Regions from separate parts of the Sporosarcina saromensis genome, predicted to be linked through region 1. Evidence: riboswitches for the same ligand, from Rfam matches in the RefSeq annotation. Region 1 holds a riboswitch; the other holds the start of a gene.
The links. Region 1 has a riboswitch for FMN ahead of ACVHUV_RS12010 (ECF transporter S component). Riboswitches for the same ligand answer to the same signal wherever they lie in the genome.
Positions count from the first base shown of each region.

Region 2: it holds a riboswitch for FMN, as region 1 does, so the genes downstream of both, ribD (bifunctional diaminohydroxyphosphoribosylaminopyrimidine deaminase/5-amino-6-(5-phosphoribosylamino)uracil reductase RibD) here and ACVHUV_RS12010 (ECF transporter S component) in region 1, are expected to answer to the same signal.

Region 1 is NZ_CM142738.1:2,384,718-2,394,436, reverse strand. Features, by position in the region: gene ACVHUV_RS12030 (LysM peptidoglycan-binding domain-containing protein) at 1-346, opposite strand, end outside; gene ACVHUV_RS12025 (RecQ family ATP-dependent DNA helicase) at 426-1,862, opposite strand; gene ACVHUV_RS12020 (YpbB family protein) at 1,849-2,901, opposite strand; gene ACVHUV_RS12015 (ferredoxin) at 3,011-3,265, shown strand; gene ACVHUV_RS12010 (ECF transporter S component) at 3,397-3,981, opposite strand; FMN riboswitch at 4,193-4,325, opposite strand; gene ACVHUV_RS12005 (hypothetical protein) at 4,406-5,623, opposite strand; gene sigX (RNA polymerase sigma factor SigX) at 5,624-6,151, opposite strand; gene ACVHUV_RS11995 (ATP-binding protein) at 6,227-8,029, opposite strand; gene ACVHUV_RS11990 (response regulator transcription factor) at 8,022-8,741, opposite strand; gene ccsB (c-type cytochrome biogenesis protein CcsB) at 8,843-9,719, opposite strand, start outside.
Region 2 is NZ_CM142738.1:2,518,645-2,528,363, forward strand. Features, by position in the region: gene mvaD (diphosphomevalonate decarboxylase) at 1-288, opposite strand, end outside; gene mvk (mevalonate kinase) at 324-1,274, opposite strand; gene ACVHUV_RS12680 (GNAT family N-acetyltransferase) at 1,392-1,826, opposite strand; FMN riboswitch at 2,061-2,210, shown strand; gene ribD (bifunctional diaminohydroxyphosphoribosylaminopyrimidine deaminase/5-amino-6-(5-phosphoribosylamino)uracil reductase RibD) at 2,270-3,358, shown strand; gene ribE (riboflavin synthase) at 3,359-4,015, shown strand; gene ACVHUV_RS12695 (bifunctional 3,4-dihydroxy-2-butanone-4-phosphate synthase/GTP cyclohydrolase II) at 4,028-5,230, shown strand; gene ribH (6,7-dimethyl-8-ribityllumazine synthase) at 5,234-5,701, shown strand; gene ACVHUV_RS12705 (IS110 family RNA-guided transposase) at 5,946-7,169, shown strand; gene ACVHUV_RS12710 (hypothetical protein) at 7,607-7,783, opposite strand; gene ACVHUV_RS12715 (YwaF family protein) at 7,901-8,611, opposite strand; gene yfkAB (radical SAM/CxCxxxxC motif protein YfkAB) at 8,660-9,719, opposite strand, start outside.

The DNA of each region.
Region 1 (9,719 bases):
CATCGTTTTTATCATCCGTACCTAATAAACCTGAATTAGATGTATTCTTGTCAATCGAACTGCTTGTATTATTCTCCACACGGAAATCTGAATCTTCGCTCGCCGAACTACTATCTGATCCAAAATAAAAATTATAGATGACAAAGACAAATATCAACACAGGGATAAATGTAAAAACACCTAAAATGACATTAATCATCGTATGGCTTGATGAACGGTTCTGCTTACTTTTCTTCCGTTTCCCATGCCGCTCAAGGCGAGAGGGCAAGATTGCATCAGATTGTTCATCCAGTTCTATTTCTTTTCGATGTTCCTCGAAATCTACTTTATAATCACTATTTTTCATCGACAAATTCTCCTATCCATCTTGCTCTTGGTACTATTATGACGAATCTTGTCGGAAAAGTAAACGGAGATCATAGCTGTTAGGTAAGAAGACTTGTAATTCTTTCATCCCAACGTTGTTTTGCTTGCAGTTCATCCTTTTGAACGATATTTGCTAACCATTCCATATCCGACAGACCACAAACCGTACAACAATCTCGTGAATTCGTAACAATATTTTCATTAAAATATGCCAAAATTGTTCGACGTAAACATGTAGTAGAATGTACGAGTGCTAGCATCTTTTTCAGCTGTTCATCTTTTTGTATAGCAAGCATTTTGAATCTCTGAATGATTTCTTCTGTTGAACATCGTTCCCTATAATACTCAATTACCCTTAACGCTGTGTCTGTCAAACCCGAAAAACGGGCTGCGTTTGTTTGCGTTTCCCCTTTTTCTAACAGTTTCGCATAATGGATAACCTCTTCCTCACTCGGTAAGTCTGTTTGGATAATAAAGTTGGTCAGACGCTCATCAGCAGGTGTATACAATAAAGTGGCTACCGATTTACGACCATCTCTACCCGCCCTTCCCACTTCTTGTATGTAACCTGCAACGGTAGCTGGCAACTGATCATGAATGACTTGTCGTACATTTTCTTTATGTACACCCATACCAAAAGCATTTGTTGCACAAACCCAATCAATTTCACCGTTTAAAAACTGATCTTGGATAATTGACCTGTCATCTTGTTCCTTTCCGGCATGATAGGATTGGGCATGAACACCAATTGATTGTAGGATGATCGCTAATTCATCCGCTCGCTTCCTTGAAGGAGCATATACGATCCCTGGACCTGTTGTGGAGAGGAGTCGCCGTTTAATCCATTCTGTTTTATCGGCGACCGATTCAAGCTGTACGACCGAATAGGCAATGTTCGGTCGATCCAAAGATTGACGTTCGATTATCGGATTTATCATTTGTAAATAAAAAGGAATATCTTCAAGCACTTTTTGATCCGCAGTTGCTGTCAATGCCAAAACGGCAGGCCTGTTAATGATGGAAAGAAATTCACGAATACGTAAATAGTCTGGCCTAAAATCAAATCCCCACTGCGAAATGCAATGGGCCTCATCAATTACAATTAATGCCAAGTTCATTTCTTTGAATACATCAACAATGAAAGATTGCGACAGCATTTCAGGCGAAGTGAAGATAAACTTATAGTCTGCGAGTCGCCGAAAGGCTTTTTGCCTTTGCTCATGCACCAAGGAAGAATTCAGTGCAATTACTCGTTTTTCTCCGTTTCTTTTCATTTGCATGACTTGGTCTTCCATTAATGAGACAAGAGGCGAAATGATCAGCACCGTTCCTTCCATCAAGTATCCAGGCAATTGATAGCAAAGAGATTTGCCCATTCCTGTTGGCAATAATCCAATTGTGTCCTGACCTCGCAAAACATTTTCGACAATCGCTTGTTGACCCGGTCTGAAGTGATCATAGCCCAAATGTTTTTTTAAAGCGTCATGCAAATTCATTCTTCAAACCTCTTTTCTGGACTGCTAAGATAAGACGAAGCTGAAAATAGGACAACTCCTCAAACTCATCTTTTAATACTTTTAGCCTTTTCGTTCGCAATGCTTCTGATTTTTTTTGCACTGCCTCAATCGCTTCTTCGCCCACAAAGTGACGAATTGGGAATTTACTATCGTTCATCGCCATTTCTACAAAGTGATCTTCAATGGTACTTTGCTTTAATTGACGCATTGTCGCAATATCCTTCATAGAATAACCGTTGTCGAACATTTTTTTCGTCCGATACGCAGAATCAGTCAAGTAGGTGTGCACTTTCACATCGGCTGTACACTGATGAAGTAATGGATAGTCTTCCTTGTTCTTTTCAACAAGAGGAAGCAACTTATGTAAACTTTCGATGAATAGTAAATATACTTCGTCAACACGCGACTCCATCGTTAAAGCTAGCTGCTCCCACGTTTTTGCAGACATCCCGCTCCCAGCTAGACGATAAGAAAACAGATATTTTTGTCTGTCCGTCATTCCACAATTATTAATGGCTAAAATCAGTTCTTCCCTTAGAGAAGCGCCTAATTGCTGTCTGGAGATCGATTGCTGAAGAATCAGCTTTTTAACGAACATTTGTATCTCCGTTTCACTTCGCATAGGCACAAACGTTCTAATTCCATCACGTAAATGCGACACCGTTTGCACTACTAACGCCACTCTTCCAAAGAACACTATTTCTTTCCCTCGATAATCCCAACCTTTAAACTGATATGGGGCTACCGCTGAAATTGCCTGCCGACCCTTTTCTGTTACGTGTATAAATTCGTCTTGCGCGCAAATGAACCCCTCTTGAAATAGTTCTTCTATTGCATCGTTGAACAAATCTTGTCGAATTTTCGGCCAAATACCAAAATAAGGCTTACTATTGAAATAGTCTACATCTTGGAGGGTTTGACCAGATTTCTTCCCACGAATAATGTGTAGGCTTGCATTCATTGAACGTTGCCCGGACATCTTTTCTATGATGAATAATAGGATTGTTGACAAGTTCAAGTCCAATTCCTCCTCATTGAGATGTTTTTAGGTTGAAAACTTACGAAAACAGCTTTAGAATAGTAAAGGAACTAAATAGATAGTGCGGAGAAAAGAGGAGAGAACGTCTATGTCTAAGAAATACACCATTGTTGACCAAGATACATGTATTGCATGCGGCGCTTGTGGAGCTGCTGCACCGGACATCTACGATTATGATGACGAAGGAATCGCTTACGTTATTTTAGATGATAACACGGGTAATACAGAAGTTCCAGAAGAACTGATGGAAGATATGGAAGATGCGTTTGATGGTTGCCCTACTGATTCAATTAAAGTCGCGGATGCTCCATTTGAAGGCGATCCGTTAAAATACGAAGATTAATTTTTTAGGGGCAATACGCCCCTTACATAACTGAAGTCGGCAGTCCAATTGTCACCACTACTTCAAATGAATAACCGCACATAGAAAAAAGCTGTCCAGATAGTGTTTTCACACTTTCTAGACAGCTTTTTTTATTGAAGCGTCAATTTCCGCTGTTGCTGATCAATCCATTTGCTCATACTTTTGTACAATAACAAAGAAATAACCATTAGCATGACGCCTTTAATTAGATTAAATGGTAGAATACCAAGCACAATTACGTTGAACAACGCTTCCCCTGTATAAGGTGGCATATTCAAGAAATAGACATACATCGGTAGGAATACTAAATAATTAAGTGCACTCATACCGACAGCCATCGACAGTGTTCCTACAATAAGGCCAACTGTCAAGCCTTTTGTCGATTGGACCTTTTTAAAGATCCAGTAAATTGGCATGATGAAAAGTACGCCCGTTACAAAGTTTGCAATTTCGCCAACCGGTACACCTGTCGGACTTCCCGATAAAAACCAATACAAGATATTTTTTAGCAGTTCAACTGCAATTCCTGCAACTGGTCCCATCGTTAAAATTGCAACCACGGCTGGCACTTCACTGAAATCGATTTTCAGGAATGGCGGCAATGCTGGCAATGGGAAGTTCAACTGCATAAGCACCGTTGAAATGCTCCCAAGCATAGCGATGAGAATCATCTTTCGTAGTTTCTTGTTATTCACTTGTTCCTCTCTCCTTTTGCGATTCACTTCAAAAGAGGAAAGGTTTGACCGTATAATGTGTGTCTATGAAAAAACCCTAAAGCAATTGCATGCTTTAGGGAGAGTTTAAGGCGTCATTAAATAGATGGTTGTAGATAGAGCCTGTGACTCTATTTTCACCCATACTTAAGAAAGCACCCTTTTTGTAGACAACACAAAAAGACGGCTGCACCTTCACCTTCTCCCATCCAGACTATACTGTCGGCTCTGGAATCTCACCAGAATCAGCTGTTAAGCTCGCGGGCTAAGAAAATTACTTTTCTATTTCCGCCGGTCGGGAATTACACCCTGCCCCGAAGATGAATCAATATTAACTTACTATTTCATTGTATAGAAAAAAGACTGATTTGTAAACGGTATTGTTTACAATTCAGTCTTCCTCTATTCACCAAACAATTGGATTGGCTGCAACGGGTTTCGGCAATGGTTTTGTAAGCGTATATCGCTCAAAATATTCTTGTTTTACGTTGTGCAATTGTATTTGTTTGTCAAAACTAGCTGCTGTTAACATGAACGCTTCCACCATTTCGAGTATTTCGTTAGGAGGGTAAGCATCTAAATCCAATAACTGTTTAAAAGAAACTGTTACAACATCATCTGTTTCTTGGATTGTATAGTCCACAGATGATGGGATAACGGAAGTGACAATATCATTTTCAGGGTTTTTCATCGCCAATAATGCTTCCTGAATTTCATCGAGCTTCCTATTCTCATAAGGGATTAAGTACGATTGTTCCTCGTTGACAGTGTATTTGTAAAAAGCAGACGGCCTCTTAAGTGTTACCTCCATCGCTTCACCGATATAGTCAAAAACAACAGGTTCATTCTTGTCATCGACTACTTTCATCTCCTTAAAATCCGGAAACGATGCGATTGCAGAAAAAGTGTACGCACCAATTGTTGTCGGCGACATGTCATATTCATGCTCAGATGGCATTTGGTGAATAACCGTATTACCTTGGAAAGAAATCTTCCCCTTATAAGGATGGTAGTCTTCAAAACCAAGTCCTTCCTCATCAATCAACTTTGCATAATGATTGTAAAGCTCCACACTGTTGACGTTTTCGGAAGAGATATCTGATTGAATCAATTCGGTAGGAATTAAAAATGTTATCGGTACAACATCTACAACATGGACTAATCCTATTGTAAATAACTTCATTCCATCCGTATCGTTTTCAAGAACAACATGACTTTGCATTCCCTTTCCAGCCATAAAAGCAGTTGGTGAGTCCGCCTGAATCGCATTTCGCGTCGCAGGCTCCTCCATCGTTTCAGACTCTTCTGCGCTTTGTTTAAATTGAGCAGTATCGACTGATTCACCGTTTTGAGGTGCAGATTTTTCGCTCATTTCCATGCTGGTGTCCGATAATTCGAATCCACCCTTTAAAAACGATGGTACCAGTAATGTTAGGACAAGCATCGCAGCAACTGCAATGAAACCAGGCATCCATTTTTTCCGTCTCGGTTGACGAGCAGGGACAAGTCGCTCGTCTTTCTTCAAACGCGCTAATATGTCATCAGCAGATCGCTCATCTTTTGTTTTCGGCATTGAATGAAGAAGTTTTTCAAGTTTATCGTCATTCCATTCGTTCCCAGACATTTATCTTCCCCCTTCTTCCGAAAGAGCATTCAATTTCTTTTGAAGCACTTTTATCGCCCGGTGCTGAGTCGTTTTAACTTTTCCTTCCGACCAACCAAGCGTTTCCGCTGTTTCTGCAATTGATAGTTCTTGGAAATAGCGAAGAATTATTACCATCTTTTGATCGCCTGTGCAAGTATTTAACACACGCAATAATTGTTGCATATCTTCATTCAATGCAGCGACTTCATCAGGCAACCCAGTGGAGGAAACAAGTACACTTTCTTCCCAGTCAAACTGATCAAAATGGTGTTTTTGCCTTACCGCTTTCTTTCTGAAATGATCAATCGCTACGTTTTTAGCAATTGAAAAAAGCCATGTCTTTTCGGAACTCTTCCCTTCAAAACCGGCATACGCACGTAACACCCTAACATAAACTTCATGCATCAAATCTTCGGATTGGTGACGATCACCAGTCAAATAGATGAGGAAGTTAAATACGTCGTGATGATATTGCTCATATAACCGGTGGAACACGGAGTCATCCACGAAATCCCCCCGTTCATTACATTAGTCGTGTTTCAAGACATAAAGTTACACCATGTTTTAAGAAAATGGTGGCACTTAACTGTATTCTTCTTCACTACAATTATCTGTGAGCGGTAGTGTGCATGTGAAAACTGTTCCTACTGATTCACCCAGTCTGGCAGAGATGCGCCCTCCGTGTGAGTCAATAATATTTTTAGCGATTGCCAAACCTAATCCAGTGCCACCTTTACCTCTTGTTCTCGCTTTGTCAGCTTTGTAGAACCGCTCGAAAATAAACGGTAAATCGTCTTGAGGAATCCCACTTCCTGTATCGGCAACTGTAATTTCAATTGTCTCCCCTTTTCTTTCGACACCGACCGTCACTTTTCCTCCATCCGGGGTATGTCGAATAGCATTATCGATTAAATTCGTAAATACCTGTTCCAATCGATCTGCATCTGCACATATGACGATTTCGGCATTTGACTCCATTTTCGCCACAGAAAGTGTCACATTGGCATCTCGTGCAATTTGCATGAATTTATTGAGTACCCTTTCAAGAAATGCATACAAATCCATTCGGTTTTTATACAAACGCATATGTCCCGATTCCATTCTCGCCAAATCTAACAGATCGGTAACAAGACGACTCATTCTTTTGGATTCGTCATGGATAATTTGCGCCATTTCATTGCGCTCTTCAACTGAAGTAACGACATCATCAATCATCGCTTCACTATAACCTTGCAACAAAGAAATCGGCGTGCGTAATTCATGCGAAACATTTGCAATAAAATCAGAACGCAGTTTTTCTAATTTATGTTGGTCCGTCATATCGCGCAATACTGCAACGGCTCCCCTAATACTATTTTCACTGTATAAAGGACTTATAGATACATCGTAAAACTGTCCACCCAACTCCAGTTCCTCTTCAATTTCTTCAGCAAATGAGATGACATGTTCTAACATATGAAAAATCTCTGGCGGCAAAACATTTTCGTCTGCCCCATTTGCAAAATACCATTTTTGCAGCAACCGTTCAGCTTGTGGGTTGCTTAACAAAATAGAGTAATCTCGATTGAACGTAATAACAGCATCGGTCATTGACGTTAATATGCTCGACAACTGCTCTTTCTCTTGTTTGATCAATTCCATTTGATGTTTTAACTGTCTACCCATCTGGTTAAACGCTGTTGCCAACTGGCCGATCTCATCATTTTGTGTAGCTGGTAGTCGCATATCGAAATTTCCTTTTGATAAGTCAAACGCAGCTTGTTTCATACCCCGCAATGGAGAAGTGATTCTGGTCGATAAGAAAAAGGCAAATACAGTCGTCAGGATGAAAGCAATGAATGCAGAGAGAAAAACGATATGTGTTGTACTTTTAGTCGTCCTGTGAACAGCATCCAAGCTTTGGTACATGACAATTCCGTGCGTAATTCCATTATCAACATGATAGGGATACATTAAAACTAAATATTGTTCCATCACATCGTTATTTTTTAATGATGGAAGAATCATTTCTTTCACGACTTTTTCATTCATCTCAGGCGATAAGTTAAACTTTGGCTCAGCTAATATCTTTTCTTCAATTTTCTGTTTATTTAAACCGTCATGAAAAGAATAGTGGACCTGCTTAGTTGAATCAATAATCATCGCATTCGTTTCATCGTCTAAAATATCCTGGATGATTTGTCGCATGGAATCTTCATTTTTATGATCTACAACAATTTTCCCAATCGTCGTCGCTTCTCTTCGGAGGGAGTCCTCTGCTTGTTTTGTATGGAAGTTATCAAGGAACTCCAGTAATAATACCGTCACAATAAACAGAACAAATGAAACGAGAAGCAATATGGTTGCCCATAGCTTCCCGACGATTGAATGCCATATCTTATTCATGAGGAACCTCAAATTTGTAACCGACGCCCCAAACCGTAACAATCATTTTGGCTGCTCGCTCAGAGACCCGACTTAACTTCTCGCGAAGACGTTTGACATGTGTATCCACAGTCCGCAAATCTCCAAAAAATTCATAATGCCACACTTCTTTCAAAAGCTGCTCGCGGTCAAACACCTTGTCCGGTGCTTTAGCAAGAAAATAGAGTAATTCATACTCTTTTGGTGTCAAGTTGACTTCTTTCCCTTCAGCAGTAACACGATGTGCATCATGATCGATTGTCAATTGCGGAAAGACGACAAGATCTTTCGACGTATTACTTGATTGGGCATCCGGTAAAGTGACTGATCTTCTTAATATTGCTTTGACGCGCAACACCACTTCACGCGGGCTGAAAGGTTTCACTATGTAATCATCTGCTCCAGTTTCAAAACCTACAACCCTGTCAGATTCTTCACCTTTTGCGGTCAATAAAATAACAGGTGTCATTTTCTTTTCATCGCGTAATTCCTTTAATGCTTCCAACCCGTCTTTCTCAGGCATCATCAAATCTAACAAAATGCAATCATAATGGTTCATCATTGCTTTTTCAACCGCTTCCGCACCATTGACTGCTTCGTCAATCTCAAACCCTTCACGGGATAAATACATGTTCAACAAACGGCGAATACGATCTTCATCGTCAACGACTAATAACTTCACGCTTTCTTCCATCCGAAAAACCCCTTTCCAAATACGCTTGTCTTCATTGTACAAGTAGTTTCCTTAAAAAGAAAGACTGCACAATCCCTCAACGGTTGTGCAGTCTAATCGATTTACGCATAAGAGTGCAAACCTGCTATGATCAGGTTAACGGCAATCAAGTTAAACATAATGATAATGAATCCGATGACTGCAAGCCACGCTGATTTTTCGCCTTCCCATCCTTTTGACAGGCGCAAGTGTAAAAATGCAGCATAGAAGAGCCACGTAATGAGTGCCCATACTTCTTTTGGATCCCAGCCCCAGAACCTTGACCATGCTTCATGTGCCCAAATCATCGCAAAGATCAATGCACCTAGTGTAAACACTGGAAATCCAATTAAAACAGATCGATAACCGATTTCATCCATCAGCTGTGAATTTGCTTTCTTTGCAAATGGTTGCAGAAGGGTTGCTACCGGTCGTCGAATAATTAATCGCAAAAGTATGTAGAGGACAATACCAGTTGCGACGGACCATACAAACGTTGTTAACGTTTTTGCGTTTACAATTGCAGGCATTTCAAATACAGGTTCCATTACGCCTTCGGTTTGTGCTTCATAACCGTTCATACCAAATAGCGGAGGATAATTGTATTCAATCTTTGCAGGTTTTTCATTTTTATCAACATACGTAAAATGCGCTTCGTACCCCGTCAGTTTAAACGTTGTTGAAGACACAACAAATCCGACGACAAGAATAAGTGCTACCATGACCGCTTCAAGCCAAAAACGTTGTTTTGAAGGCTTTGTCAAGTCCACGTGTTTTAACAGATAGACAAGACCAGCAACCGCACTAATGACTAAAATTGCTTCTCCGATAACTGTCGTAATAACATGAATTGCTAGCCAATGACTTTTTAACGCAGGAATTAATGGTGTAATTTCTTTAGGGAACATACTTGCATATGAAATCATAATAATTGCGATTGGTAATGCAAATAATCCTAAA
Region 2 (9,719 bases), 130 kb from region 1:
GACATTGTTAGAGGACTCCACGACTGCATGCCCATGATGCTTCGTCGTTTTTCTGACGAGGTCTAGAAAAGTTGAAATTTTGTTTTGTTCTGCACCACCAAGTTCCACTCCGTCCAATACGAACACATCGGACGCTAAGTCGTCTTGAAAAGTAACCGAAGTTGTTGTATAAAACTGGTCGAGTGTAATGGAAATGCTATTATTCATCGGAAGGAACAATTGTTCGTCTCGTTTCCCCCAATATTTAATTAGCGCAATATTCGTATGCGCTCTTGCTGTTGCTTTCATCAAAAACCCTCACTTCATAATCTGTTCTGCTCTTGTTATGGATGGCTAATACGACTCGTCCATGTTTGACAAGCTCCAGCTTTTTCTAACGCACTTGCCAACTTTTGTGCATGTTGTTCATCTTCCGCCAAACATAACACACAGCCGCCACGACCGCCGCCCGTCAATTTAGCGCCAAGTGCACCGTTCGCTCTAGCGATTGTGATCAAATGATCCAGCTTTGTATCACTGACACCGAGTGTGACTAATTCCGTTTGTGCAAGATTCAACAACTCGCCAACTTTTGTGCTATTGCCTTCCAGCAATGCATCTTTACACGCATGCGTGTACGCACCTAGCAATTCAATCGATGCCCGAGCAGACGTCGGTTGGTTTCGATACATATGGCGTATACTCTCCACAGCCGTTCGCGTATCCCCGAATTGTCCAGAATCCGCGATGACGATATGTAAAGGTTTCTTGAAAGAAAGAGCTGTTGTCTTCTTCCCTTTTTGAAACCAAATGGGCGCTTCATTTGAAGTAGCTTCCATATCAATGCCACTCGGATTGCCGTGCGCATGCGTTTCGGCAATTTGAACGAGGTGCATTTGCACATCATGTGGCAAAGGTGCATCAAAGTAATGAAAGATCCCTTTTACGACAGCATGAGCGACTGCTGCACTCGATCCTAATCCTCTTCCTGACGGTATGGATGAATCGATCTGTATCGATAAATTCGTATCCGTGGCATGTAACAATTGCAGCGATTCTTCTACACTCGCTTTAAAACCGGATAACTCGACAGGTGCCTGTTGAAGCTCACCACTAAAATATCGACTCGTTACACAAATTGACGTTTTATTATCATTTTCAATACCTTCCCTTACAGTCGCAACGACGTTCACAACCGGAAATGGTAAGGCAATTGCAGGTTTATCATAAACAACGGAATGTTCTCCTATGAGGATTACTTTTCCGTGTGCTTTACCTTCTGCTTCTCTTGACATGCGTGTGTTCCTCACTTTTTCAACAAAATTCAACGATTCACTGGTGTAAACCTGCTAATTCTTCCTCATTATAAAGTACATAGTGCCCTATTTCAGCTATTTGGCTTTATGAATGGATCACAGCGTTTTTGTAAAAACAAAACTCGCACGCTCATACCCCATTTTTTCTTCATAAAACCGGTGTGCATGTTCTCGTTGGAGACCAGAAGATAGTGCAATCCGGTCAAATCCTTCTTTCTTTGCAAGCGAATGGACAAACGTCAATAGCTGTTCACCAAATCCTTTTGATCGAAATGCTATGTCAGTCACTAAATCACAGACCCAAATATACTTTCCGTAATAAAGCGTAATCATTGGTTGAAAACCAATCACAGCTACGATACGTCCATCTACTCGCAATGCGAATTGACGATACGTCTCGTTCTTTTGAGCTTCTTCCACCAATGCGATATAACTTTGCTCAGTAAATTGAGGTCGTAGGTATCGCATGACATGAAATCCTTCCAGTAGTTCTTGCCGTGATTGTAATTCTTCAATTGTACGATTTTCCATTCGTCGCCTCCATTCTTGAATGTTTCGAACGATTCATTTTCAGTTCAATCTATTTTACCTATCTTTCTTTCAATCCGTTCAGATTGCATAAGCTAAATTACTCTAAATACACTTCATGATAGCATTTTAAGCGCTTAAAAACGACGGTTAATCAACAATTGACGCTTTCTTGTTTATAAAAAGAGTTTGGCAAGTCGCTATTTTTGTGCTAAATTGATTGCGGTAAATAAAATACTGCAACTTCGGGGCAAGGTGAAATTCCTTACCGGCGGTGATCGAGCAATCGCGCTCGTCAGTCCGTGACCCGTTCTTCTCTACTTGAAGACGGTGGAGCTGGTGTAACTCCGGCACCGACAGTGAAAGTCTGGATGGGAGAAGTTGCAGGCGTTTTTTTGCCATGCCCACTATACGTCTGCCCTTTTCATGTTGAAAGGGGGAACAAAATGACAGATGAAACTTATATGAAACTCGCTTTAGATCTTGCAATGACTGCTGAAGGTCACACTTCTCCGAATCCGATTGTCGGCGCTGTTTGCGTAAAAGACGGCCAAATTGTCGGAACAGGTATGCATGTACGTGCAGGGACACCGCATGCTGAGGTGCACGCTTTAACAATGGCCGGCGCGCAAGCACAGAATGCCGATTTGTATGTGACACTGGAACCATGTGCACATACGGGGAAAACGCCACCGTGCACGGATACCATTATTGAGAGCGGTATACGACGCGTTTTCATTGCGTCATTGGACCCTAATCCCGCCGTCAATGGCAAAGGGATCAGGCTTCTTAGAGCTGCAGGCATTGAAGTCATTTTAGCTATTTGTACAAAAGAGGCAGATTTTAGTAACCGGGCATATTTTCATTTTATAAAACACGGAACACCGTATATCACCTTAAAAGCCGCCACATCATTGGACGGCCGCCTAGCGACGCACACTGGGGACAGCAAATGGATAACTTCGTCACACGCAAGATCGGATGTCCATACCCTCCGCCATACCCATGATGCGATACTAGTAGGTGTAAATACGATTCTTCAAGATAACCCTTTCCTCACCACCCGTTTGCCCCATGGTGGAAAGAACCCTATTCGCATAATTTTAGACAGGCATCTACGGACGCCACAAACAGCTAATGTCATTCAGGACAATGCTGCAGAAACAATCATTTTTACTGTCGGACAAGACACACTGACGAACCAGTTCGCAAAATACCCCCTCGTAACCGTTGAGTCGATTCCTCCTGATGTCGACTATTTACACGAGGTGTTAAAACGTCTCGGTAAACGTGGGATTATGAAACTACTCGTTGAAGGTGGCAGTCAAGTACACTCCAGTTTCATCACAGCAGGTTTAGCGGATGAATTGTATTTGTATGTAGCCCCGAAACTGATTGGAAACGGTCCTTCCCTTTTCATGGACCACGGCTGTACCCGTATCGCTGAAGGGAAAATGCTCGACATCCTCGATATGAAAACACTTCATGAGGATGTACGTATCCATGCCCTTTTCAACAAGCGAGGTGATGACTAATTGTTCACTGGAATTGTTGAAGAAATTGGAACGGTGCATGCAGTAAACAGAGGAAACCGCTCTATGTCGTTAACGATCGTCTGTACGACTGTTCTTGCGGATGTCAATTTCGGTGATAGTCTAGCTGTGAATGGCGTCTGTTTGACGGTTACATCTTTTACATCAACGCATTTTACTGCAGATGTCATGCCGGAAACGTTTCAGTCGACTACGTTATCCAAACTCCAAAAGGGAGACAAAGTGAATTTAGAACGAGCAATGGCCATGACGAGCCGCTTTGGCGGACATATCGTATCAGGTCACGTTGACAGCATAGGAAAAATCACTTCAAAGCGCAAACATGAAAATGCACTGTATATGGACATTCAACTAGAAGACTCGTTGTTGAAATACATGATTCCGAAAGGGTCCATTACAATTGATGGAACTTCATTGACGATTTTTGATGTGTTTTCAACTGGCTGTACAATTTCATTAATTCCAACGACGCAACAACAGTCCATTATTGGCATGAAGGTAGTTGGCCATTATGTAAATGTTGAATGTGACATACTTGCGAAATATGTAGAGCAACTATGCCGCCCATCGACTCAAAAACAGCATCAAAAAGACGTACTGACAATGGATACACTCGTCAAAAACGGATTTTACGCATAAGGAGCTGAGAACGTGTTTGCATCGGTAGAAACAGCACTCGAACAACTTAAACAAGGAAAAGCCATTATTGTTGTCGATGACGAGAAGCGAGAAAACGAGGGTGATTTCGTAGCACTTGCGGAATTTGCCACACCTGAAATGATCAATTTCATGGCGATGGAAGGTCGAGGACTCATTTGCGTGCCGATTGAAGAGGAAAAGAATGAACAGTTAGGGCTTTCCCCGATGACCGGAACGAATACAGATGCGCATGGTACCGCTTTTACGGTCAGTATCGACCATGCGAATGCACATACTGGCATATCTGCATTCGAAAGATCGGAAACGATTATGAAAATGTTGAATCATACTTCTGTGGCAACCGATTTTAGACGACCTGGCCACATATTCCCTTTAGTCGCCAAACAAGGTGGCGTCTTGACACGCCCTGGCCACACGGAAGCGGCGGTCGACTTGGCGAAACTTGCAGGCGCTGAGCCAGTAGGCGTTATATGTGAAATTATGAATGCAGATGGCACGATGGCAAGAGGACGTCAACTTGAAGAACTTGCTGAACGTTTAGGCATGGTCATTCTTTCGATTGAGCAATTGATTGCCTATCGGAAAAAGAATGAACAACTTATCGAACAGATTGTGTCAACACATTTACCGACGACATATGGAGAATTTACAGCGTATACCTATGTAGAGAAATGGACGGGTCAAGAGCATATTGCCTTTGTAATGGGTGATTTGGCTACTGTCGAAGCCCCATTCGTCAGGATTCACTCCGAATGTTTAACAGGAGATGTCTTCGGTTCTTGTCGATGTGATTGTGGCCCCCAGCTACATGCCTCCCTTGCGACTATCCAACAAGCGGGAGTCGGTGTCCTTCTTTATATGCGACAGGAAGGGCGTGGGATTGGGCTTGTCAATAAAATGAAAGCGTATCAGTTGCAAGAACAAGGCTATGATACGGTCGAAGCGAATGCCCTTTTAGGATTTGCCGATGACTGCCGTACGTATGACGTCAGTGCACAAATCTTGAAAGAGCTCGGTTGTACACAAATCCAGTTGTTAACGAATAACCCACGAAAAATGGACAGTATTGAAGCGCATGGCATTCAAATCATACGCAGAGTTCCAATTGAAATACCGACACACGAAGCGAATGAACAGTATATGAAAACGAAGAAAGAGAAACTTGGACATCTTTTATACGAAGGAGCGAAATGAGCGATGTATACAACTTATGAAGGACATTTAATAGGGGATGGCTTAAAAATAGGCATCGTCGTTTCAAGATTTAATGAGTTTATTACTGGCAAACTACTAAGCGGAGCACAAGACGCTTTAGTCAGACATCGTGTCGCACCGGAAGATATCGAAATCTGTTGGGTGCCAGGTGCATTTGAGATTCCTTTGATAGCGAAGCGTATGGCTGCCTCAAAGAAATATGATGCCGTTATCGCACTCGGTACGGTCATTAGAGGAGCAACTCCTCATTTCGACTATGTATGTAATGAAGTGGCAAAAGGAATCGCCTCTTTGAATATGACAGAAGAGATTCCCGTGCTTTTTGGTGTGTTGACGACAGAGACGATTGAACAAGCTGTCGAGCGTGCAGGCACGAAGGCGGGCAACAAAGGTTGGGATGTTGGAATGGCTGCCATTGAAATGGCAAACTTGGTGAAAGTGATGGCATAAAAAACATACTAACATTAGTAGTACAAACCAAGGCCATGGTTTGTGCTACTATTTTTTTATAGTAGAAGTGAAGAAAAGCCGACCAGCCTCTTGGACCTTTTGAGTCCGTATTTAAAACCGGCTAACTTCACGCCCTTATATGAATCAGTTTAGTATGTTGGGTCCATAGAGATCGTGTATAAGAAAGTGGAATCGATAAGGTAGTGTGGAGGCTTCTATGATTGGTCAAGAAGGAGAAATGAACATGAAACATGTCGTAGCTTTAGATGTGAGTAAAGGAAAAAGTACGATTGCGATTTATGATGGTTATCGCCAATGTGAATTTGAAGGCGAATTTCATCATACACGTGTTGAATTTGAACGATTGCACGAAAGAATGGCAGAGATCACAAAGGTAGATGGCCAGGCACCAGATATCGTGTTTGAAGCAACCGGCGTCTATTCAAAACCTATCGAAACATTTCTCAAAGATTTTGGCTATGCGTATTGCCGCATGAATCCACTTGAAGCCAATTTACAGATGGCGAAGATGCGGCGGCATAAAACAGATCTTAGTGATGCCCATGAACTTGCGAAGACCCATTTCCAAGCGGCGCGTAAACATACATATATCCAAGATGATTATTATGAACAGATGCGTGCCTTGACGCGTTATTACGATGAAATTGATGAAGAAATGATTTTACTGAAAAGCAGAATGCATTCTATTTTACATCTTAGCTTCCCGGAATTAGAAAAGCTCATTACACCAAGTTCAGCTCTGTTCTTAAATATTGTTCAGCTCTATCCGCATCCTGCACTTTTACTGGATCATTCAAAGACGGTCATTAAGAATCGTTTAAAAGCTAATACAAGAAAGAACCTTTCGTTGGCACGAGCTGAAGCGAAAGCATCCGTTCTATTGGAAGCAGCGCGAAACAGCTATCCAGCCATCAAACCGAATGATATTCGATGCGACCAGGTTCGTGATTACGCGTCCCGAATTGCCGACTTGAAGGAGAAGAAAGATACACTGATAAAACAAATGAAAAAGTTATCAGAAGGCCGAAAAGAATATCTTGTTTACCGCTCGATACCGGGTATAGGCGATTCGACGGCATGCCGATTAATCGGAGAAATTGGAGATATTCGCCGCTTTAAGAATGCGAAACAATTGAACGCTTACGCAGGCATCGATATTATGCGATACCAGTCGGGCAATACACAATATAGAGATCGTATTAATAAAAGAGGAAACAAACATCTGCGGAAGATTCTATATTTTATGATATGCGCTATGCTTATGGCTAAAAGAAAGCCGAATCATTTTGTGGATTATTACTACAAATTAAAAAAGCAACCTCAGAGGAAGCCCCATAAGGTTGCGATCATCGCCTGCATCAATAAGTTTCTGAAAGTGACATTTCAGTTACTGACGTGTGGCATTCTATACGATTATGAGTCCGCACTACCAGCTCAGAAATCGTAATCACTTACCTAGAACTATACCACAATGACCTTTCGAAAAAAATTAAAATCGTCAGGTCTTTTTGGCGTATCTAAAAAGGACGGTTAAGAGGGGTGGGATATCCCGCCCCTCTTAACCATCCTAGAAAGTATAAATAAATCTTTTAAAAAGGTTGACTAATTGTAAGAAAGAGGCTGGGACAAAACATAAAAAATGCATGAAGGCAAATTCGCCGACATGCATTTTTTCTGCTTTTACAATGTTTCTTTTTTATCTTTATAAGTGGATCGGAGCGGAAAAAGGCCGACTCCTGCGGGATTTAGCGCGAATGTTGAGACCCCACAGGGAGCAAAGCGAAGCGACGCGGACGAGGAGGCTCAAGCGCGCCCCGCGGAAAGCGTGCCTTTTGGAGCGCAGAGGAACGGTCTATTTAGAGTTTTGTCCCAGCCACCTCATTATTAAATCCCCATTTTTCTGCTTGACTGTGTGACCGGTTTTGCTTGCTGGCTTTTCATTTTAGGGCCTTGTTGAATAGGGTTGCCAGTTCGTTTGTTAACGGAAGCTTTGTTCTTCTTTGCTTCGAGCTGTTGTTTGACTGCGTCTTTTAAACTGATTTTCGTTTTTTGTTCCGTCATCGCATGTCCTCCTTGGTTTTCTTCATCGTAGTTCCTAAATCGTACCATTTCCCTTATAGCATTGTCTACATAAATTCGATGATGGAATTTACCTCTATACGTCGCTTTAGAGTTTCGTCAGTCTCCGTTCACAGATCGAGCTTGACCAGTAGATTTTCGTAAGCCTAGCCACAAAAGTGTAAAAATGAGAAACGCAACCGCCTCAAGTGAAAGAATATACCATGGATACGGTCCTAGCACGTCTAATAAACTACCGTTTTCCGGCTTGTTTCGTAAAAACATGTAATTCCCGTCAACTAACTTGTTCACAAGCAAGATCACTGGCAATAGAACATTTAAGACGAGCATCGTTTTTACAACGCCTTTAAAGGTCGGTCGATATCCTTTTATCCAGATGAAATATAAACCCGTTAGGATAATCATTGCATGGGTATAAAAGAAATGAAAATAACGGAAATGTGGGAAATCCATATCCAACACGGGTGTTACAATTGCTTGGAGCGCGCCTCCAATACCCGCAAAAACAACAAAATCGACGACATGCTTATTTCCCGTCCATAACAGAAAAGCTGTAACGAGTAGCGACAAGCTGCATAGCTCCAATGGCAATGAATCGACTAATCGCCAACGCTCCGATTGTACCATCCATACATGATAAAGGATTTCCATCCCCATTAATGAAAGTGCAATTCCCCGCTCTATACGTCTCGTTTTTTGCATGTCAAATTGGAATTTCTTCCGGAATGCAAACAAACTGATCATCAACGCTAAAATGACGCATAGTGTAGCGATGTGGACGGTCGAAAACATGATAAATGGCGCGGACAATGGAACACCTCCTCCGACAAACTTCTTTCTACTCATTAAACGAAATTGTTAGAGAATGGTTCCATCTGATGAGCGTGTAATCTTTGCGTTTCGCGTAGTAAAATCGACGTCCTTGTAATAGGCATCCTTGACAAGTAAATTGGGCCCTAGGCATTGAACAGCTGGGCAATGGCAGCTAATCGACTTGGCGAGTGGACGTTCTAACCAACGATCGAGCATGTCTGGTAACGAATCCGATGTAATGTTCCCCATCGGCGGTGTGTCACCAAAATCTGTGACAATGACATCTCCTGTGAAGATATTGACGTTCAATCTAGAGCGTCCATCCGGATCATTTCGTACGGAAACATTTTTGCTGATGTAAATCCGCTTTAACAGTTGAAGGTCTTCTTCGAGTGGGCTGCAAGGATAGAATGGCAACGTGCCAAATAGCATCCACGTATCTTCATCACGGACATCGAGCAAATCATGCAATGCTTTTCTCGTTTCTGCAAGCGACAATACTTCTAGAGAACTTGCAAAATCACTCGGATACATCGGGTGGATTTCATGACGTGCACACTTCATCTCTTCAACTACTTGCTTATGAATAGATTGTAAATGTGGCAATGTCCGTTTATTCAGCATCGTTTCTGCTGAAACCATCACACCCATATCAGCTAGAGCTTTACTGTTATCGATCATGCGTTGGAACTGCGCTGCTCTTCGTTCACGTGGCGGCTGCTTTTCCATGTTGGCAAATCCGCCTTCCACAAAATCATCTACCGTCCCCCAATTGTGGGAGATGTGCAATACATCCAAATATGGGGCTACTTGCTCATAACGTTCGAGTGGCATTGTCAAATTAGAATTCATCTGCGTTTTGACGCCACGTCCGTGTGCATATTTCAAAAGGGGTAGCACGACTTGTTCAACCGATTTTTTTGAGAACATCGGCTCGCCACCCGTAATGCTGATTGTCCGCAAATGTGGAATTTCATCCAATCGAGCGGTCAATAGTTCGATCGGCAAAGCGTCCGGATCTTTCGGTTGTAACATGTATCCGACTGCACAATGCTCACAACGCATATTACATAAATAAGTCGTAGTAAATTCGATACTCGATAAC